One region of the Pseudomonas sp. CBS genome, then DNA from elsewhere that is predicted to be linked to it. Evidence: predicted binding sites of a transcription regulator. Region 1 holds the regulator's gene; each other region holds the start of a gene.
What was found. The regulator FliA, encoded in region 1, starts transcription of late flagellar genes. The targets are predictions, from matches to a motif close to CTAAAGTTTNNNNNNNNNNNGCCGNTAA.

Region 1 (5,853 bases):
AGCTTCGGCTTCGGCCTTGACGGCGTTCAGCGAGTCCAGCAGTTGTTCAAATTCGCTGTCGGTCACGTCGCCCGCGGGCTCGGCGACAGGCTCAGCCACCGCTTCGACCACCGGCGCATTGGCCGCAGGTTCCGCCAGGCGCGCCAGGGCGGCCAGCAGTTCCGGAGTGGCGGCCGTGATCGGTGCACGTTCGCGCACTTCACTGAACATGCCGTTGACCGCGTCCAGCGCTTCCAGGATCACGTCCATCAGTTCCGAGTCGACGTGTCGCTCACCCTTGCGCAGGATGTCGAACACGTTCTCGGCGATGTGACAGCACTCCACCAGCTCGTGGAGCTGGAGGAAGCCGGCGCCCCCTTTTACAGTGTGAAAACCGCGAAAAATTGCATTGAGCAGGTTCGCATCATCCGGTCGGCTTTCCAGCTCGACCAGTTGTTCCGACAGTTGCTCTAAAATTTCGCCGGCCTCTACAAGGAAATCCTGAAGGATTTCTTCATCGGCGCCGAAGCTCATGGGTGTGCTCCTTAGAAGCCTAAACTGGACAGCAAATCGTCTACGTCGTCTTGCCCGGATACAACGTCTTCACGTTTATCGGCATGAATCTGCGGACCTTCACCCTTGGCGAGGTGTTTTTGTGGATCTTTTTCAGAAAGGATCGCTTCGCGGTCATGTTCGATGCCGGCAAACCGGTCAACTTGACCCGCCATCAACACCAGTTTGAGCAGGTTGCTCTCCACTTCGGTGACCAGTTGGGTCACGCGTTTGATCACCTGACCGGTGAGATCCTGGTAGTCCTGGGCCAGCAGAATGTCATTCAGGTTGCTGGAAACCGTGCGGTTTTCCTGCTCACTGCGGGACAAAAAGCCTTCAACCCGACGCGCCAGCTCACGAAACTCTTCAGCGCCCACTTCCCGACGCATGAACCGGCCCCAGTCAGTGCTCAGGGCCTTGGCTTCACTGGCCATACCGTTGACCAGAGGCGTGGCGTTTTCCACCAGGTCCATGGTGCGGTTGGCCGCCGCCTCAGTCAGCCTGACCACATAGGACAGGCGTTCGGTGGCATCCGTGATCTGCGAGATTTCTTCGGCCTGGGGCATGTGCGGGTCAATCTGAAAATTGACAATCGCACTGTGCAACTCACGCGTGAGCTTGCCCACTTCCTGGTACAGGCCGCGGTCACGGGTCTGGTTGAGCTCATGGATCAACTGCACCGCGTCACCGAAATGGCCTTTTTCAAGGCTTTCGACAAGTTGGTGAGCATGTTTTTTCAGGGTCGACTCAAAGTCGGCCTGCGATGATTCTTTATGCTCCATAGCTCCCCCGTGGCAGCATCAATGACCGATGCGTTCGAAGATCTTTTCGATCTTCTCTTTCAAGGCCAGTGCAGTGAATGGCTTGACCACGTAGCCGTTAACCCCGGCTTGGGCGGCTTCGATGATCTGTTCACGCTTGGCTTCAGCGGTCACCATCAGCACAGGCAGGCTGCGCAGTTTTTCATCAGCGCGCACGTGGCGCAGCAGATCGATACCGGTCATGCCCGGCATGTTCCAGTCTGTTACCAGAAAGTCGATGCTCCCGCTGTTGAGGATCGGAATCGCCGTAATGCCGTCATCCGCCTCGACCGTGTTAGTGAACCCAAGGTCACGCAACAGGTTTTTTATGATCCGCCGCATCGTTGAGAAGTCATCAACGATGAGGATTTTCATGTTCTTGTCCAATTCGACCTCCAAGCAGTCTTAAACGCGCCCAGCACCTGGGCGCGCCATATCAATCAACAGGCGTTACACAAAAAGGACTACCGGGGGCGCACCACGGGCCAAGCCCGTCCGGGCGCAGAGCCTGGACGGTATCGTTCGCAGTGTCCCCACACTGCCTGTCAGCGCGCTCGCCACTCTCCCAAACGCCCCCGCAAGCGGGCCGCGCACTGGCTGTGTAACTGGCTGACTCGCGATTCGCTGACCCCCAGGACCTCACCGATTTCCTTGAGGTTCAGCTCTTCGTCGTAGTACAGCGCCAACACCAGTCGCTCACGCTCCGGCAAATTGGCAATCGCGTCCGCCAGCGCACGCTGGAAGCGTTCATCTTCCAGATCGCGTGACGGTTCGAGATGAGCACTCGCGCCGTCCTCGTGCAGCCCTTCATGTTCGCCGTCCTGCAAAAGGTCGTCGAAACTGAACAGGCGGCTGCCCAAGGTATCGTTCAAAATCCCGTAATAATCGTCGAGACTCAATTGGAGTTCGGCCGCAACTTCGTGATCTTTAGCGTCGCGACCGGTTTTTGCTTCAATTGAGCGAATTGCGTCACTCACCATCCGCGTATTGCGGTGTACCGAACGCGGCGCCCAATCACCTTTACGCACTTCATCGAGCATGGCTCCACGGATACGAATCCCCGCGTAGGTCTCGAAACTCGCGCCCTTGCTCGCGTCGTATTTGGTCGACACTTCGAGCAAGCCGATCATCCCGGCCTGGATCAAGTCTTCGACCTGGACACTGGCGGGCAAGCGCGCCAGCAAGTGATAGGCAATGCGCTTGACCAGGGGCGCATAGCGCTCGATCAATTCGACCTGACTGTCACGTGCCGACTTCTTGTAAAGGTTGTAGCCGCTGGCTGTCATAGCACCGGTCCTGCGCTCGTCTGATGCACCAATCGCTCGACGAAAAACTCCAGATGCCCCCGAGGGTTGGCGGGCAACGGCCAGGTATCGACCTTCTGGGCAATAGCCTTGAACGCCAATGCGCACTTCGAACGAGGGAACGCTTCATAGACCGCACGCTGCTTTTGCACGGCCTTGCGTACGCACTCGTCGTAGGGAACTGCACCAACGTATTGTAAGGCGACATCGAGGAAGCGATCTGTGACCTTGGTCAACTTGGCGAACAGATTGCGCCCTTCCTGCGGGCTTTGGGCCATGTTGGCCAGCACGCGGAAGCGGTTCATGCCGTAGTCGCGGTTGAGCAGCTTGATCAGGGCGTAGGCGTCGGTGATCGAGGTTGGTTCATCGCACACCACCAGCAATACTTCCTGGGCTGCGCGCACGAAGCTGACCACGGATTCGCCGATCCCGGCGGCGGTGTCGATCACCAGCACGTCGAGGTTGTCGCCGATGTCGCTGAACGCCTGAATCAGGCCGGCATGCTGCGCCGGGCTCAGGTGCACCATGCTCTGGGTGCCGGAAGCGGCCGGCACGATGCGAATCCCGCCAGGGCCTTGCAACAGTACGTCGCGCAGCTCACAGCGGCCTTCGATCACATCGGCCAGGGTATGTTTGGGCGTCAGTCCCAGCAGAACGTCAACGTTCGCCAGACCCAGGTCAGCATCCAGCAGCATGACGCGACGGCCAAGCTCTGCCAGAGCCAGGGACAAATTCACTGACACGTTAGTTTTCCCGACGCCACCTTTGCCGCCGGTCACCGCGATCACCTGTACGGGATGCATGCTGCCCATTTTATTTCTTTACCTTGTCTTGCTTAGACGCAGGCTACATAAGTTGGCCGCGTGAACTGCTGGCAGGCCATCGATGTAGATACTTTGCAATGTGTTCATATTGCCTCAGCCGACACGCTTGTTCGGGCTGTGGTAGAGGTCAGCAAACATGTCAGCCATCGCTTCCTCACTCGGTTCTTCCTGCATTTGCACGCTGACAGCCCGGCTGACCAACTGATGACGGCGCGGCAGATGTAAATCATCCGGGATCCGCGGCCCGTCGGTCAGGTAAGCAACCGGTAATTCATGACTGATGGCCAGGCTCAATACTTCGCCCAGGCTCGCCGTCTCATCCAGTTTAGTCAGGATGCAGCCCGCCAGCCCACAGCGCTTGTAGCTGTGATAGGCGGCGGTCAATACCTGCTTCTGGCTGGTAGTGGCCAGTACCAAATAGTTTCGGGATTTGATCCCGCGCCCGGCCAGGCTTTCCAGCTGCATGCGCAGGGCCGGGTCGCTGGCTTGCAGGCCGGCGGTGTCGATCAGCACTACGCGCTTGCGCAGCAGCGGGTCGAGGGCGTTGGCCAGGGACTGGCCCGGGTCGACGTGGGTCACCGGCACATTGAGGATGCGGCCCAGGGTCTTGAGTTGCTCCTGGGCGCCAATGCGGTAGCTGTCCATGCTCACCAGCGCGATGTTCTGTGCGCCGTACTTGAGCACGTAACGTGCGGCCAGCTTGGCCAGGGTGGTGGTCTTGCCCATGCCGGCAGGGCCGACCATGGCAATCACGCCGCCTTCTTCCAGGGGTTCGATTTCCGGGGTGACGATCATCCGCGCCAGGTGGGCCAGAAGCATGCGCCAGGCCTGGCGAGGTTCTTCAATTTGCGTGGTCAGTTGCAGCAGGTCGCGGGACAACGGGCCGGACAGGCCGATGCGTTGCAGGCGACGCCACAGGTTGGCCTGTTGCGGCTGGCTGCCCTGCAACTGGTTCCAGGCCAGCGAGCCCAGCTGCACTTCCAGCAGTTCACGCAGGCCGTTGAGTTCGAAACGCATCGAGTCGAATACCCGCTGGTCTACCGCTGCCGCCGGGGCGGGCGCAGCAGGACGCGGCGGTTCAACAAAAGTCGGCTCTACCAGCGGCTCGGACGCCGTCAGCGGCAACCCGGCAAACAGCTGGCGATTGGTGGAAGCGTCGCTGTCGCCACGCATGCTCAGTTCAGCCTGGGCCGAGACAATGCGCGAAGCGGTCTTGCGCAGCTCGTCTTCCAGTTCCATGTTCGGCACACGCGGCGCCAGGGCCGAGGGCTTGTAATCCAGGGCAGCCGTCAGCTCGACACCGCCGGCAATACGACGGTTACCGATAATCGCAGCGTCGGCGCCCAACTCATCACGTACCAGTTTCATGGCCTGACGCATATCGGCGGCGAAAAAACGCTTCACTTGCATATCCCACTACCTCAGCCGTTGGGCCCTACTGTCGCGACGATAGTCACTTGCTTATTGTCAGGAATTTCCTGGTAAGCCAATACATGCAAATTCGGTATAGCCAGGCGTCCAAACCGCGACAACATCGCCCGGACGGGGCCAGCCACCAGCAGGATCACCGGATGGCCTTCCATTTCCTGGCGCTGCGCGGCCTCAATCAACGAACGCTGCAGCTTCTCAGCCATGCTTGGCTCCAGCAACACGCCTTCATCAGCGCCCTGCCCAGCCTTCTGAATACTATTGAGCAATATTTGTTCCAACCTTGGTTCCAAGGTGATCACAGGCAGCTCGGAGTCAAGCCCTACAATGCTTTGGACGATTGCACGCGACAATCCGACGCGCACCGCAGCCACCAGAGCGGCAGTATCTTGACTCTTGGCGGCATTGTTGGCGATAGCTTCGGCAATGCTGCGAATGTCCCGTACCGGCACCTGCTCGGCCAACAGCGCCTGCAGCACCTTGAGCAGTTGCGAAGTAGACAGCACGCCCGGCACCAGCTCTTCGGCCAGCTTTGGCGAGGCTTTGGCCAGCAATTGCAAGAGTTGCTGGACTTCTTCGTGGCCAATCAGCTCGTGGGAGTGCTTGTACAGAATCTGGTTGAGGTGCGTCGCGACCACGGTGCTGGCGTCGACCACGGTGTAGCCGAGCGACTGCGCCTGGCTGCGCTGACTGATTTCGATCCAGACCGCTTCCAGGCCAAAAGCCGGATCTTTGGCGGTAATCCCGTTTAGGGTACCGAACACCTGGCCCGGGTTGATCGCCAGTTCGCGGTCCGGGTAGATCTCGGCTTCGGCCAGGATCACCCCCATCAGGGTCAGGCGGTAGGCACTGGGGGCCAGGTCTAGGTTGTCGCGGATGTGCACGGTAGGCATCAGGAAGCCCAGGTCCTGGGACAGCTTCTTGCGCACACCCTTGATCCGCGCCAGCAATTGACCGCCCTGGTTG
Region 2 (5,853 bases), 2.5 Mb from region 1:
CGCAGGCGGGTCACCTTCAATCGCCCGCTGGGCCTTTTTGGTCAGCACGACGATATCGATGCGTCGGTTGATCGGGTTGAACGGATCCTTGGGATCAAACAGCTGCGAGGAAGCAAACCCCACCACCCGCGCCACTTGCGGGTCCGGATAGCTGCCAGCGACCAGTGCACGACGGGCGGCATTGGCCCGGTTGGCCGAGAGCTCCCAGTTGCCGAAGTCGCCCTGCCCTGCATACGGCTTGGCGTCGGTGTGGCCACTGATGCTGATCTTGTTCGGCACCGCCTTGATGGTGTCGGCCATGGCCAGCAGGATGTCTTCAAAGTACGGCTTCAACCGCGCGCTGCCAGAGTCGAACATCGGCCGGTTGGCGGCGTCCGTGATCTGGATGCGCAAGCCATCGGGCGTGATCTCGAAGGAAATCTGGTCCTTGAACTTCAGCAGTTGCGGGTTTTCCTCAACCTTGGTCTGCAGCTCTTGCAGCAGCAATTCCAGGCGCTCCTGCTCGACCTGTTCGGCCATGCTCTCAACGGTATCGCGCTCGATCGGAATTTTTTCCTGGGGCGAATCGGTCTTGACCTCAGGATTGATGGTGCGCTCTGGCGCCAGTTGCGGCGAACCACCGAGGTCGATCACAAAAGGCGTGCCGCTCTCGGAGAAACCGATGGGGTCCTTGAAGTACCCGGCGATGGCGATCTTCTGTTCCGGCGTAGCGGTGGACATCAGCCACAGCACCAGGAAGAACGCCATCATCGCCGTCGCAAAGTCGGCGAAGGCGATTTTCCAGGCGCCGCCATGGTGCCCCGCAGCGAAGCGCTTGACGCGCTTGATGATGATCGGCTGGTTGTTTTCCATGGCTTAGCGACCGCGAACCGCTTGTTCCAGCTCAGCGAAGCTTGGACGGTGCTTCGGATACAGCACCTTGCGCCCGAACTCCACCGCCAGCGATGGCGGCATGCCGGAAGCCGATGCCACCAGGCACGCCTTGATGGCTTCGTACAGATTTACTTCTTCCTTGGCATCGTGGGCCAGGGACGTGGCCAGCGGGCCGAAGAAACCGTAGGCCGCGAGAATACCGAAGAAGGTACCTACCAGCGCCGCACCTACGTGCATGCCGATGGCAGCCTGATCGCCTTCGCCGAGGGAGGCCATGGTCACTACGATCCCGAGAACCGCCGCAACAATACCGAAACCGGGCATGCCGTCAGCGATACCGGTCACGGCGTGGGACGGGTGCTCCAGCTCTTCCTTGAGGCTGAACAGCTCCATGTCGAACAAGCCTTCCAGCTCATGGGGCGCCATGTTGCCAGACGACATGATGCGCAGGTAATCACAGATGTAGGCAGTCATGCGCTCGTCTTTGAGCACCGCCGGGTACTTGGCGAAAATCGGGCTCGCCGAAGCGTCCTCGATATCACCTTCAATGGCCATCATGCCTTCGCGGCGGCTCTTGTTGAGGATCTCGTAGATCAGCCCCAGCACTTCCAGGTAGAAGGTGTGGGAGAAGCGCGAGCTGAACATGCCCAGCGACTTCTTGATCACGTGCATGGTCATGTAGCCAGGGTTGGCTTGCAGGAATGCACCGAACGCCGCACCGCCGATAATCAGCACTTCGAAGGGCTGGATCAGCGCCGCAATCTTGCCGTGGGAAAGGACGTATCCGCCGAGCACGCTCGCGATGACGACGATGATGCCGATAATTTTAGCCATAGGGGATGAGTACTTGCGCCGTCGGGTTCAGGGTCATATTCGCCAGAGTTGAAAACTCTTGTTCTACTTATCGGCAAATCTGCGCCAGACTATAGCTCGTTATGGCGAAAAACCAGTTCGGCCCGTCCCGGGCGTGTTGACCGCAAGTGATGATCGCGCCCCAATCATGGCAAATGAAACGACAGTCCCAACTCAAAAACCCACGACACTGGCCGCTTGGATAAAGCGTCTGGACGATGTGCTCTTGCCTGTTCCACAGGCAAGCCACGACCGTGTCTGCAAGGCCATCGCCGATAACCGCAGTTCGTTGCGCGATATTGCGGATCTGATGCAGAACAGCCCGGCACTGGTGCTCAGCGTGATGCGCGAGGCGAATAACCAGGCCCACGGCAGCCTCGCGGAACCGGCAGAAAACCTCGAAGTGGCGATCAATCGCCTCGGCCTCAAACGCACCGAGGAACTGCTGTCGCGTTTGCCTTCAGTGCCACTGAATGAAATCCCCGTGGCCCTGCGCCAGTTGCAGATGATCAGCCAGCACGCCTCGCAACAAGCCAGCGGGCTCTTCGCCAGCCGCCTGGCGCGATTGTGGCAGGACATCCACTGGGGCAGCCTGCTGTTTCTTTCGCCGCTGTGGCCGATGGCGATTGCCTACCCCAAGCTGCTGGAAGCATGGGAACTGCGAGTGATCCATAAGGGTGAATCGGCCCGCATAGTCGAACAGGAACTGTTCGGTGTGCGCCTGCTGGACCTGTGCCTGGGATTGACCGAGGCCTGGCGCCTGCCGATCTGGGTGTCCCAGGGTTATACGTTACTGCTGAAGGAAAAGCGTTTGCTGGCCAAGGCGCTGCGCATCGCCCGCGCAGACGACCCCTTGCGTCAACAGCAGTTGCTGGATGCCGACCCAAACCTGCGCCGCTGGCTGAATCAGCCGGCGAATACCGTGCTGTTGGCCAACGGCCTGGCGCTGGCGGCGCAGGAGTCGTGGACCTGCCCGCACACCCAACGCTGGCAATACCTGACCGCGCTTTACCTGCAACAACCGCTGGCCGAGGTGCAACAACAGTCTCACCAACACGCAGCGATCAGTGCCCGCAACACCCTCATGCGCGACCTGTGGCACCCGGCGTTGTCGTTGCTCTGGCCCTGGGATGTACAGCGCGTTCACCACGGGTTGCTGCCGGCACCACCGCCCACCGCCGAATCCCTGGCAATCTGGCGCAAGCGCTGCACCGAATTGCTGGTAGAGCCGAACCGCTTTGCCAACGCCATGCACCTGACCACCTGCGCCAAGGAAGCCCTGGTGGCCTGCGGCATGCAACGGGTGATGCTGCTGATGGCGGACAAAACCCTGAGCACCTTGCGCGTGCATCAAGTCGACGGCCTGCCCAAAGACGCCGACCACATGAGCCTCGACGCGACACAAAGCACCCTGCTGCAACGCCTGCTGGCCAAGTCCGCTCAGGTGCGCCTCAACCCCGACAACCATGCTCAGTTCTCGGCACTCCTGCCTGCGCAACTGCGCCGCCTGTTCAAGGGCGAGCATCTGCTGCTGCGCTCTCTGAGTTGTAATGGCCGGGTGGTGATGCTGATGGTGGCCGACCAGGGCGGCGGGCCGTTCTCGGAAACCACCGTGCAAGCCTTCGGCAAAACCGCCCAATGCATCGAAAAGGCCCTGCACAGCTTTACCAACCGCAGCGCCTGAAGCTTGCGCTACAATCGCCCTCCTTTAGCGCCCAACTTTTATGCCCAGGAGACCTCACATGCCTGACTTCTCTGGCTTGCCGCTGGTTATCGAGGCCAGTGACCTGCTCGGTCGCCTTGATGCCGAACACCTGATCCTGGTGGACCTCACCAGCGCCGCGCGTTACGCCGAAGGGCATATCCCCGGCGCACGCTTTGTCGACCCCAAGCGCACCCAACTGGGCCAGCCACCAGCGCCGGGCCTGCTGCCGGGCAAGGCTGATCTGGAAAAGCTGTTCGGCGAACTGGGCCACACTCCGGATGCCACTTACGTGGTGTACGACGACGAAGGCGGCGGCTGGGCCGGGCGATTCATCTGGATGCTCGACGTCATCGGCCACAAGAAATACCACTACCTCGACGGCGGCCTGCTGGCGTGGCTGGAAGAAAAACACCCAGTGTCCACCGAGGTACCGGCCAGCGCCGGCGGCCCGGTCAGCCTGACGTTGCATGAAGAACCCACCGCCACCCGCGAGTACCTGCAAAGCCGCCTCGGCGCTGCCGACCTGGGCATCTGGGATGCCCGCGGCCCGCTGGAATACTCCGGGGAGAAAGTCCTCGCGGCCAAGGGTGGACATATCCCGGGCGCGGTGAACTTCGAATGGACCGCCGGCATGGACAAGGCGCGCCAACTGCGCATCCGCCGCGACATGCCGCAGATCCTCGAAGACCTCGGGCTGACCCGCGACAAAGAAATCATCACCCACTGCCAGACTCACCACCGTTCTGGCTTCACCTACCTGGTGGCCAAGGCGCTCGGTTATCCGCGAGTCAAAGGTTATGCCGGTTCCTGGGGCGAATGGGGCAACCACCCCGACACCCCCGTTGAGATTTAAGGTTTAAGGACAGTTAATGAAAAAGCAGTTGTTCATCCTCAGCCAGTACTTGCTGCCCCACCACCTGCTGTCGCGTCTGGCCGGTTGCATTGCCGAATGCCGCGTACGCTGGTTCAAGAATGCGTTCACCACCTGGTTCGCCAAGCGCTATCAAGTGGACATGTCCCAGGCCCTGGTTGAAGACGTGACCGCTTACGAGCACTTCAACGCCTTCTTCACCCGCGCCCTGAAAGACGGTGCACGGCCGCTGGATCAAACTCCAGGCGCGGTGCTGAGCCCGGCCGACGGCGCTGTCAGCCAGTTGGGCCCGATTGAACATGGCCGGGTGTTCCAGGCCAAGGGCCACAGCTTCAGCGTGCTGGAATTGCTCGGTGGCGATTCGGCGGTGGCTGCGCCATTCATGGGCGGTGATTTCGCCACGGTCTACCTGTCGCCGAAGGACTACCACCGGGTGCACATGCCACTGGCCGGCACCCTGCGGGAAATGGTCTACATCCCTGGCCGCATCTTCTCGGTAAACCAGACCACCGCCGAAAACGTGCCGGAGTTGTTTGCACGTAACGAGCGTGTTGCCTGCATTTTCGACACCGAACGTGGCCCGATGGCCGTGGTACTGGTGGGTGCAATGATCGTGGCGTCGATTGAAACCGTATGGGCCGGCCTGGTTACACCGCCGAAGCGCGAACTGAAAACCTTCCGCTACGACGAAGCTGCCCGCGGGCCGATCCATCTGGAAAAAGGCGCGGAACTGGGACGCTTCAAGCTGGGTTCGACGGCGATCGTGCTGTTTGGGCCGGACCAGGTGACATGGTCGGCAGAAATGCGCGCGGGGACGCCGGTGCAGATGGGCCAGGGCATGGGTTTACCGAAAGCCTGACCTAGCGATCATTCCCACGCTCTGCGTGGGAATGCATCCCGGGACGCTCCGCGTCTCAACCTCAAAATCGGACGCGGAGCGTCCAGGGCGGCGTTCCCACGCAGAGCGTGGGAACGATCTTCAGAGCTGACCGTCGCGGTCGCGGAAGCCCAACAGGTACAACACCCCATCCAGCCCCAAAGTCGAAATCGCCTGCTTGGCCGATTGCTTGACCAGCGGCTTGGCACGAAACGCCACACCCAACCCGGCAATCGCCAGCATCGGCAAGTCATTCGCCCCGTCGCCGACCGCAATGGTCTGCTCCAGACGCAACCCTTCCTTGTGTGCCAATTCCCGCAGCAGGTCAGCCTTACGCTGCGCGTCGACAATCGGCTCTACCGCCACGCCCGTCACCTTGCCGTCCACCACTTCCAGCTCGTTGGCGAACACGTAGTCGATACCCAGCTTGGCTTGCAGTTGCTTGGCGAAGTAGGTGAAGCCGCCAGAAAGGATCGCGGTCTTGTAGCCCAGGCGCTTGAGTTCGGCGAACAGGGTTTCGGCGCCTTCGGTCAGGCGCAGGGAGGCACCGATGGAGTCCAGCACGCTCACATCCAGGCCCTTGAGCAGCGCCAGGCGCTCCTTGAAGCTGGCACGGAAATCCAGCTCACCGGCCATGGCGCGCTCGGTGATTTCCGAGACTTGCTCGCCCACACC
Region 3 (5,853 bases), 1.7 Mb from region 1:
CACGTTGCCTTGTTCCATGGTGCTGATGGCGTTGCCGGTTTCCTGCTGGATGCTCTGAATCATCCCGGAAATTTCATCCGTGGCCTGACGAGTACGCGACGCGAGGTTGCGCACTTCATCCGCCACCACCGCAAACCCACGCCCTTGCTCACCGGCCCGCGCGGCTTCGATGGCGGCGTTGAGCGCCAACAGGTTGGTCTGTTCGGCAATGGCGGTGATCACCCCGACGATCCCGCCGATTTCCTGGGAGCGCTGGCCCAAGGTGTTGATCACAGTGGCCGTGCTATTGAGCGCGGTGGCGATGTGTTCCAGGGACGACGACGCTTTCTGCATCGAGGTGCGGCCGATCCTGGTTTGCTGGGCGTTGTCCTGGGCCAGGCGCTCGGTGTTGCCCATGTTGTCGGCGATGTTCAGCGAGGTGGCGCTGAACTCTTCTACCGCGCCGGCCATGCTGGTGATCTCGCCGGACTGTTGCTCCATGCCTTCGTACGCACCGCCGGACAACCCCGACAGCGCCTGGGCGCGGCTGTTTACGTCTTCAGCCGCCTTGCGAATGTGCGACACCATGGTCGACAGCGCTTCGCCCATCTGGTTGAAACTGCGGGCCAACTGGCCGATTTCGTCATGGCTGGAAACGTTCAAGCGCGCGCTCAAATCACCGGCGCCCAGGGCTTCTGCCTGACGTACCAGGTCGCCCAACGGTTGCAACTTGCTGCGCAACAGCCAGACCGCCGCGCCCACCGCCAGCAGCATCGCGAGCAAACTGCCGATCGCCAGGCGAATCCCCACCGACCAGGTCACCGCGCGAATTTCGGCTTTCGGCATGCTCGCCACCACCGACCACGGGCCGCCTTCAAACGGCACCGCGACGCTGTAGAAATCTTCGTTCTTATCGCTCCAGAAACGGCCTTTTCCAGGTTTGGCGGCCAGGTCGAGCATGACCGGAATCGACTGATCCAGCGCCTGCACGCCAGCGGGCGGTACCAGCCAATGCTTCTGTTCATCCAGCAGCGCCAGGGAACCGGTCTGGCCGATGCGGAAGCGCTTGAGGTTGTCGAACTGGGCGTTCTGCGCGTCGGTGTAGTCGAACCCGACAAACAGCACCGCAATCACTTTGCCGCTGGCATCACGCACCGGGCTGTACTGGGTCATGTAGGAGCGATCAAACAACACCGCGCGGCCGACATAGCCCTGCCCGCCGAGCAAGCGTTGATAGGCCGGGTGCTGATGATCCAGCGCCGTGCCAATGGCGCGGCTGCCGTCCTGCTTGGTCAGGGATGTGCTGACGCGGATAAAGTCCTCGCCGCTGCGTACGAATACGGTCGCCACGCCGCCGGACATCTGCTTGAACTCATCAACTTCAGCGAAATTGTTGTTGAGCACTTCCTCGCCCAGGTACAGGCCCGGCGTCTGCACGCCCGCCACAGTCACCGGCTGCTCCGGCCGCACACTCAAGCCAGCGCTGAAGCGCTTTTCAAACAGCCCGCTCAAACGCTGGGTACTTTCGCGCAAGGTGCTGTGGAAGGTATTGAGTTGGTCAGCCAGCAAGCGAGCCTCGCTGGCCAGATGCTCCTCGCGGGTGTCGAGGTTGGCGGAGTCCAGCGAACGCAAGGCGAACACCGTACTGCCGCTGATGACGACAGCCAGTATCACGGCGAGGGCGAGCCCCAGTTGAGAGGCGATCCGGGCGCGAGGTTGAGACATGAAGGCTCCTGGCCGAGGCCAGGATCATCCTGATCTCATAGCGCTGCTCGGCAAAATTCTAATAGGGGAAACGTTGTAGAACGGCAGTTCCAACAACCCTACTTCGGCGGGCAGGCTCAATACTTGAGCGAATCACAGGGGTATCACGCAAACGATTGCTCGCCGATGCGCAATCCGCTCAATCCAGTCGCTCTACCTCGGGCAATTCCATCGCCTGGACCTCGCTCTGGAGAAAGTCCGCCAGCCGGCGCAAACGCTCACCACCAGGCCGGGTTTTCGGCCACACCAGATAGTAATTTTCCCCACTGGCCACGGCGGTGGGCCATGGCAAGCTCAAGCGGCCCTGGGCCACGTCTTCAGCCACCATCAGCAAGTCGCCCATGGACACGCCATACCCCCGAGCGGCGGCAATCATGCCCAGCTCCAAGGTGTCGAACACCTGCCCGCCCTTGAGCGATACCTGGGATGACAGCCCCATGCGCTCCAGCCAGTAGCGCCAGTCACGCCGGTCCGGCGTCGGGTGCAGCAATTCGGCAGAGGCCAGCCGCATGACGTCCCAGGGCCCGTCGCTCAACAGATTCGGCGCGCCCACTGGAATCAGCAGTTCAGGAAACAGGTAGCAGGCTTCCCAGTCCGGCGGGAAATGGCCGTTACTCAGCAATACCGCGCAATCGAACGGTTCCTGGTTGAAGTCCACTTCATCGACGTTCATCCAGGCGCTGGTCAGTTGCACTTCATTGCCCGGCTGCAAATGCCGGAAGCGACTGAGCCGCGCCAGCAGCCAACGCATGGTCAGGGTGGACGGCGCCTTCATGCGCAGGATGTCGTCCTCTGCGTTCAACGTATGACAGGCGCGCTCCAGGGCCGCGAAGCCTTCGCGCACGCCTGGCAGCAACAGGCGCGCCGCCTCGGTGAGCTGCAACGTGCGGCCGCTGCGCTGGAACAGGCGGCAGGCGAAATGCTCTTCCAGGGTACGAATGTGCCGGCTCACCGCGCTTTGGGTGATCGACAACTCTTCCGCCGCCCGGGTGAACGAGTTGTAGCGGGACGCGGCTTCAAACGCGCGTAAGGCGTAAAGAGGAGGAAGACGACGAGACATGGCGAAAGCTCCGACGGCGCAATCTCGAAACCCTACCAGAATCATTCAGGCATGAGTTTTAATCATGCGTGCCATCGGATTTATCCCTTTGTGCAATGCGCTGTGAGCACCGAGAATCAACCCTTCCACCCTTCCCTGACTTTTTGAGCGTGATGATCATGCAGCATCCGGCACGTACCGAACTCTGGGCCATTCTGCGGCTGTCAGGGCCGCTGATTGCCTCACAGTTGGCCCACATGCTGATGGTGCTGACCGACACCCTGATGATGGCCCGCCTGAGCCCCGAGGCCCTGGCCGGCGGCGGCCTGGGTGCGGCGAGCTATTCGTTCGTGTCGATTTTCTGCATCGGCGTGATCGCCGCCGTGGGCACGCTGGTCGCGATCCGCCAGGGCGCGGGCGACATTGAAGGCGCCACCCGCCTGACCCAGGCCGGGCTGTGGCTGGCCTGGTTGATGGCACTGGTGGCCGGCTTGCTGCTGTGGAACCTCAAGCCGGTGTTGCTGATGTTCGGCCAGACCGAAACCAACGTCGCGTCCGCCGGCCAGTTCCTGACCATCCTGCCGTTCGCCCTGCCCGGCTACCTGACGTTCATGGCCCTGCGCGGCTTCACCAGCGCCATCGGCAAGGCCACGCCGGTGATGGTCATCAGCCTGGGCGGCACGGTGATCAACTACCTGCTCAACCACGCGTTGATCGAAGGCATGTTCGGCCTGCCGAAACTCGGGCTGGTGGGCATTGGCCTGGTCACGGCCATCGTCGCCAACTGCATGGCTTTGGCGTTGATCTGGTACATCAAATACAACCGCGCCTACGACGCCTATCCGCTGCGCAAGGGCCTGTTGCGGCCCAACCTGCATTACCTGCGGGAACTGTGGCGCCTGGGCCTGCCGATTGGTGGCACCTACGCGGTGGAAGTCGGGCTGTTTGCGTTCGCCGCGCTGTGCATGGGCACCATGGGCAGTACGCAATTGGCTGCGCACCAGATTGCCCTGCAGATTGTGTCGGTGGCGTTCATGGTTCCGGCGGGCATGTCCTACGCAATTACCATGCGCATCGGCCAGCATTACGGGGCCGGGAACCTGCTGGAAGCACGGCTGGCCGGCCGGGTGGGCATCGGCTTTGGCGCGCTGGTGATGCTGGGCTTTGCAGCGGTGCTGTGGTTGTTCTCGCATCAGTTGATCAGCTTGTTCCTCGACCAGCATGACCCGGCGTTTCGCGACGTGATCAACCTCGCCGTGAGCCTGCTGGCCGTGGCCGCTTGGTTTGAGCTGTTCGACGGCGTGCAGACCATTGCCATGGGCTGCATTCGCGGGCTCAAGGATGCCAAGACCACGTTTCTGGTCGGGCTGGGTTGCTACTGGCTGATCGGCGCACCGGCTGCGTGGTTGATGGCGTTCAATCTCGGCTGGGGGCCGACTGGCGTGTGGTGGGGCCTGGCTCTGGGCCTGGCGTGCGCGGCAATCAGCCTGACCTGGGCGTTTGAACGGAAGATGAAGCGGATGATTCGCCAGGAGCCTGAAACCCAACGCGGATTTCAAGGCGCGCAGCCTGAGTAACGATTGTGCTCGGTCAACTGTGGGAGCGGGCTTGCTCGCGAATGCGGTGGGTCAGCCATGAATGGGTTGGCTGAAATACCGCATTCGCGAGCAAGCCCGCTCCCACATTTTTGATCGGGTTCACACCATTAGATCACGCCGCCCACCAATTCCTGGCTGTTACCAAACGTCAGGTAGTCCACCAGTTCCGCCAGCGGCAAAGGCTTGCTGATCAGGTAACCCTGAGCCTGATCGCAGCCGAACAACCGCAACAACGCCAGCTGCTCTGCGGTTTCCACGCCCTCGGCTACCACTTCCAGATTCAGGTTGTGGGCCAGGTTGATCATCGCGTGCACCAGCTTGCGGTTCTCTTCGCGCTCTTCCATGCCGCCGACGAAGCTTTTGTCGATCTTCAGCAAGGCAATCGGCAGGCTGTTGAGGTGCACGAACGACGAGAAGCCGGTGCCAAAGTCATCCAGGGAAAAGCGCACGCCCAGGCGGCCAAGGGCGTCCATGGTCTGCTTGACCAGGTCGCTGCGGCGCATCACGGCGGTTTCCGTCAGTTCAAATTCCAGCCACTGAGCTTCCACGCCACGCTCGGCAATCAGCCGGCTGAGGGTGCTGAGCAATTGGCTGTCCTGGAACTGGCGGAACGACAGGTTGACCGCCATGTGCAACGGCGCAATCCCGCGTTCGCGCAGGTCCTGCATGTCGCGCAGCGCCCGGGAAATCACCCAGTAGCCCAACGGCACGATCAAGCCGCTCTGCTCGGCCAGGGGCACGAACTCGCTCGGCGGCAACAAACCGCGCTCGCCGTGGCGCCAGCGCACCAGCGCTTCGAGGCCGACGATATGCCCGTCGTCGAGGTCCAGGCGGGGTTGGTAATGCAGTTCCAGCTCGTCACGGCGCAACGCCCGGCGCAGTTCGCTTTCAAGGTCGGCGAGGCTGCGGGCATTGCGGTTGATGCGCTCGTTGAAGATATGAAAAGTACAGCCCTGGGTGCTCTTGGCTTGCTGCATGGCGATATGGGCGTGCCACATCAGCGGGTCGGCGCCGGCCCTGGCACGGGCATGTGCCACGCCGAGGCTGCAGCCGATCAGCAGGCTTTCGCCATCGACCCAATACGGTTCGGCCATGGCTTCGATGATGCGCTCGGCCATCCATTCGGCGCGCTGGGGCGCACGGCGGGTATCGATCAGCAGGGCGAACTCATCGCTGCCCAGGCGTGCCAGTTGATCACCGGCCTCCAGCTGGCTCTTGAGCCGCGAGACCACTTGCAGGATCAGCCGGTCGCCGGCCTGGTGGCCGAGGGCGTCGTTGGCATGACGGAAGTTGTCCAGGTCGAGGTGACCGAGGGCGACGCCACGGCCTTCGTTTTCCGCCAGGCGGGCGGTCAACAGGGTCTGGAAGCCCTGGCGGTTGGCGATGCCGGTCAGCGGGTCTTGCTCGGCCAAGCGTTGCAGGGTGTTTTCCAGCACTCCGCGCTCGCGCACATGCCGCAGGCACCGGCGCAAT

Region 2: the regulator FliA is predicted to act here: its motif matches at 1,775-1,802, upstream of motA (flagellar motor stator protein MotA).
Region 3: the regulator FliA is predicted to act here: its motif matches at 1,805-1,832, upstream of NVB75_RS19070 (methyl-accepting chemotaxis protein).

What each region holds. Positions count from the first base shown of each region.
Region 1 covers NZ_CP102929.1:2,474,303-2,480,155, forward strand. The annotation lists gene NVB75_RS10960 (chemotaxis protein CheA) at 1-513, opposite strand, end outside; gene NVB75_RS10965 (protein phosphatase CheZ) at 525-1,313, opposite strand; gene NVB75_RS10970 (chemotaxis response regulator CheY) at 1,332-1,706, opposite strand; gene fliA (RNA polymerase sigma factor FliA) at 1,877-2,617, opposite strand; gene fleN (flagellar synthesis regulator FleN) at 2,614-3,447, opposite strand; gene flhF (flagellar biosynthesis protein FlhF) at 3,553-4,869, opposite strand; gene flhA (flagellar biosynthesis protein FlhA) at 4,881-5,853, opposite strand, start outside.
Region 2 covers NZ_CP102929.1:4,955,362-4,961,214, reverse strand. The annotation lists gene motB (flagellar motor protein MotB) at 1-852, opposite strand, end outside; gene motA (flagellar motor stator protein MotA) at 856-1,707, opposite strand; gene NVB75_RS22655 (HDOD domain-containing protein) at 1,874-3,409, shown strand; gene NVB75_RS22650 (rhodanese-like domain-containing protein) at 3,468-4,283, shown strand; gene asd (archaetidylserine decarboxylase) at 4,300-5,160, shown strand; gene serB (phosphoserine phosphatase SerB) at 5,281-5,853, opposite strand, start outside.
Region 3 covers NZ_CP102929.1:4,139,819-4,145,671, forward strand. The annotation lists gene NVB75_RS19070 (methyl-accepting chemotaxis protein) at 1-1,704, opposite strand, end outside; gene NVB75_RS19075 (LysR substrate-binding domain-containing protein) at 1,883-2,803, opposite strand; gene NVB75_RS19080 (NorM family multidrug efflux MATE transporter) at 2,956-4,359, shown strand; gene NVB75_RS19085 (bifunctional diguanylate cyclase/phosphodiesterase) at 4,488-5,853, opposite strand, start outside.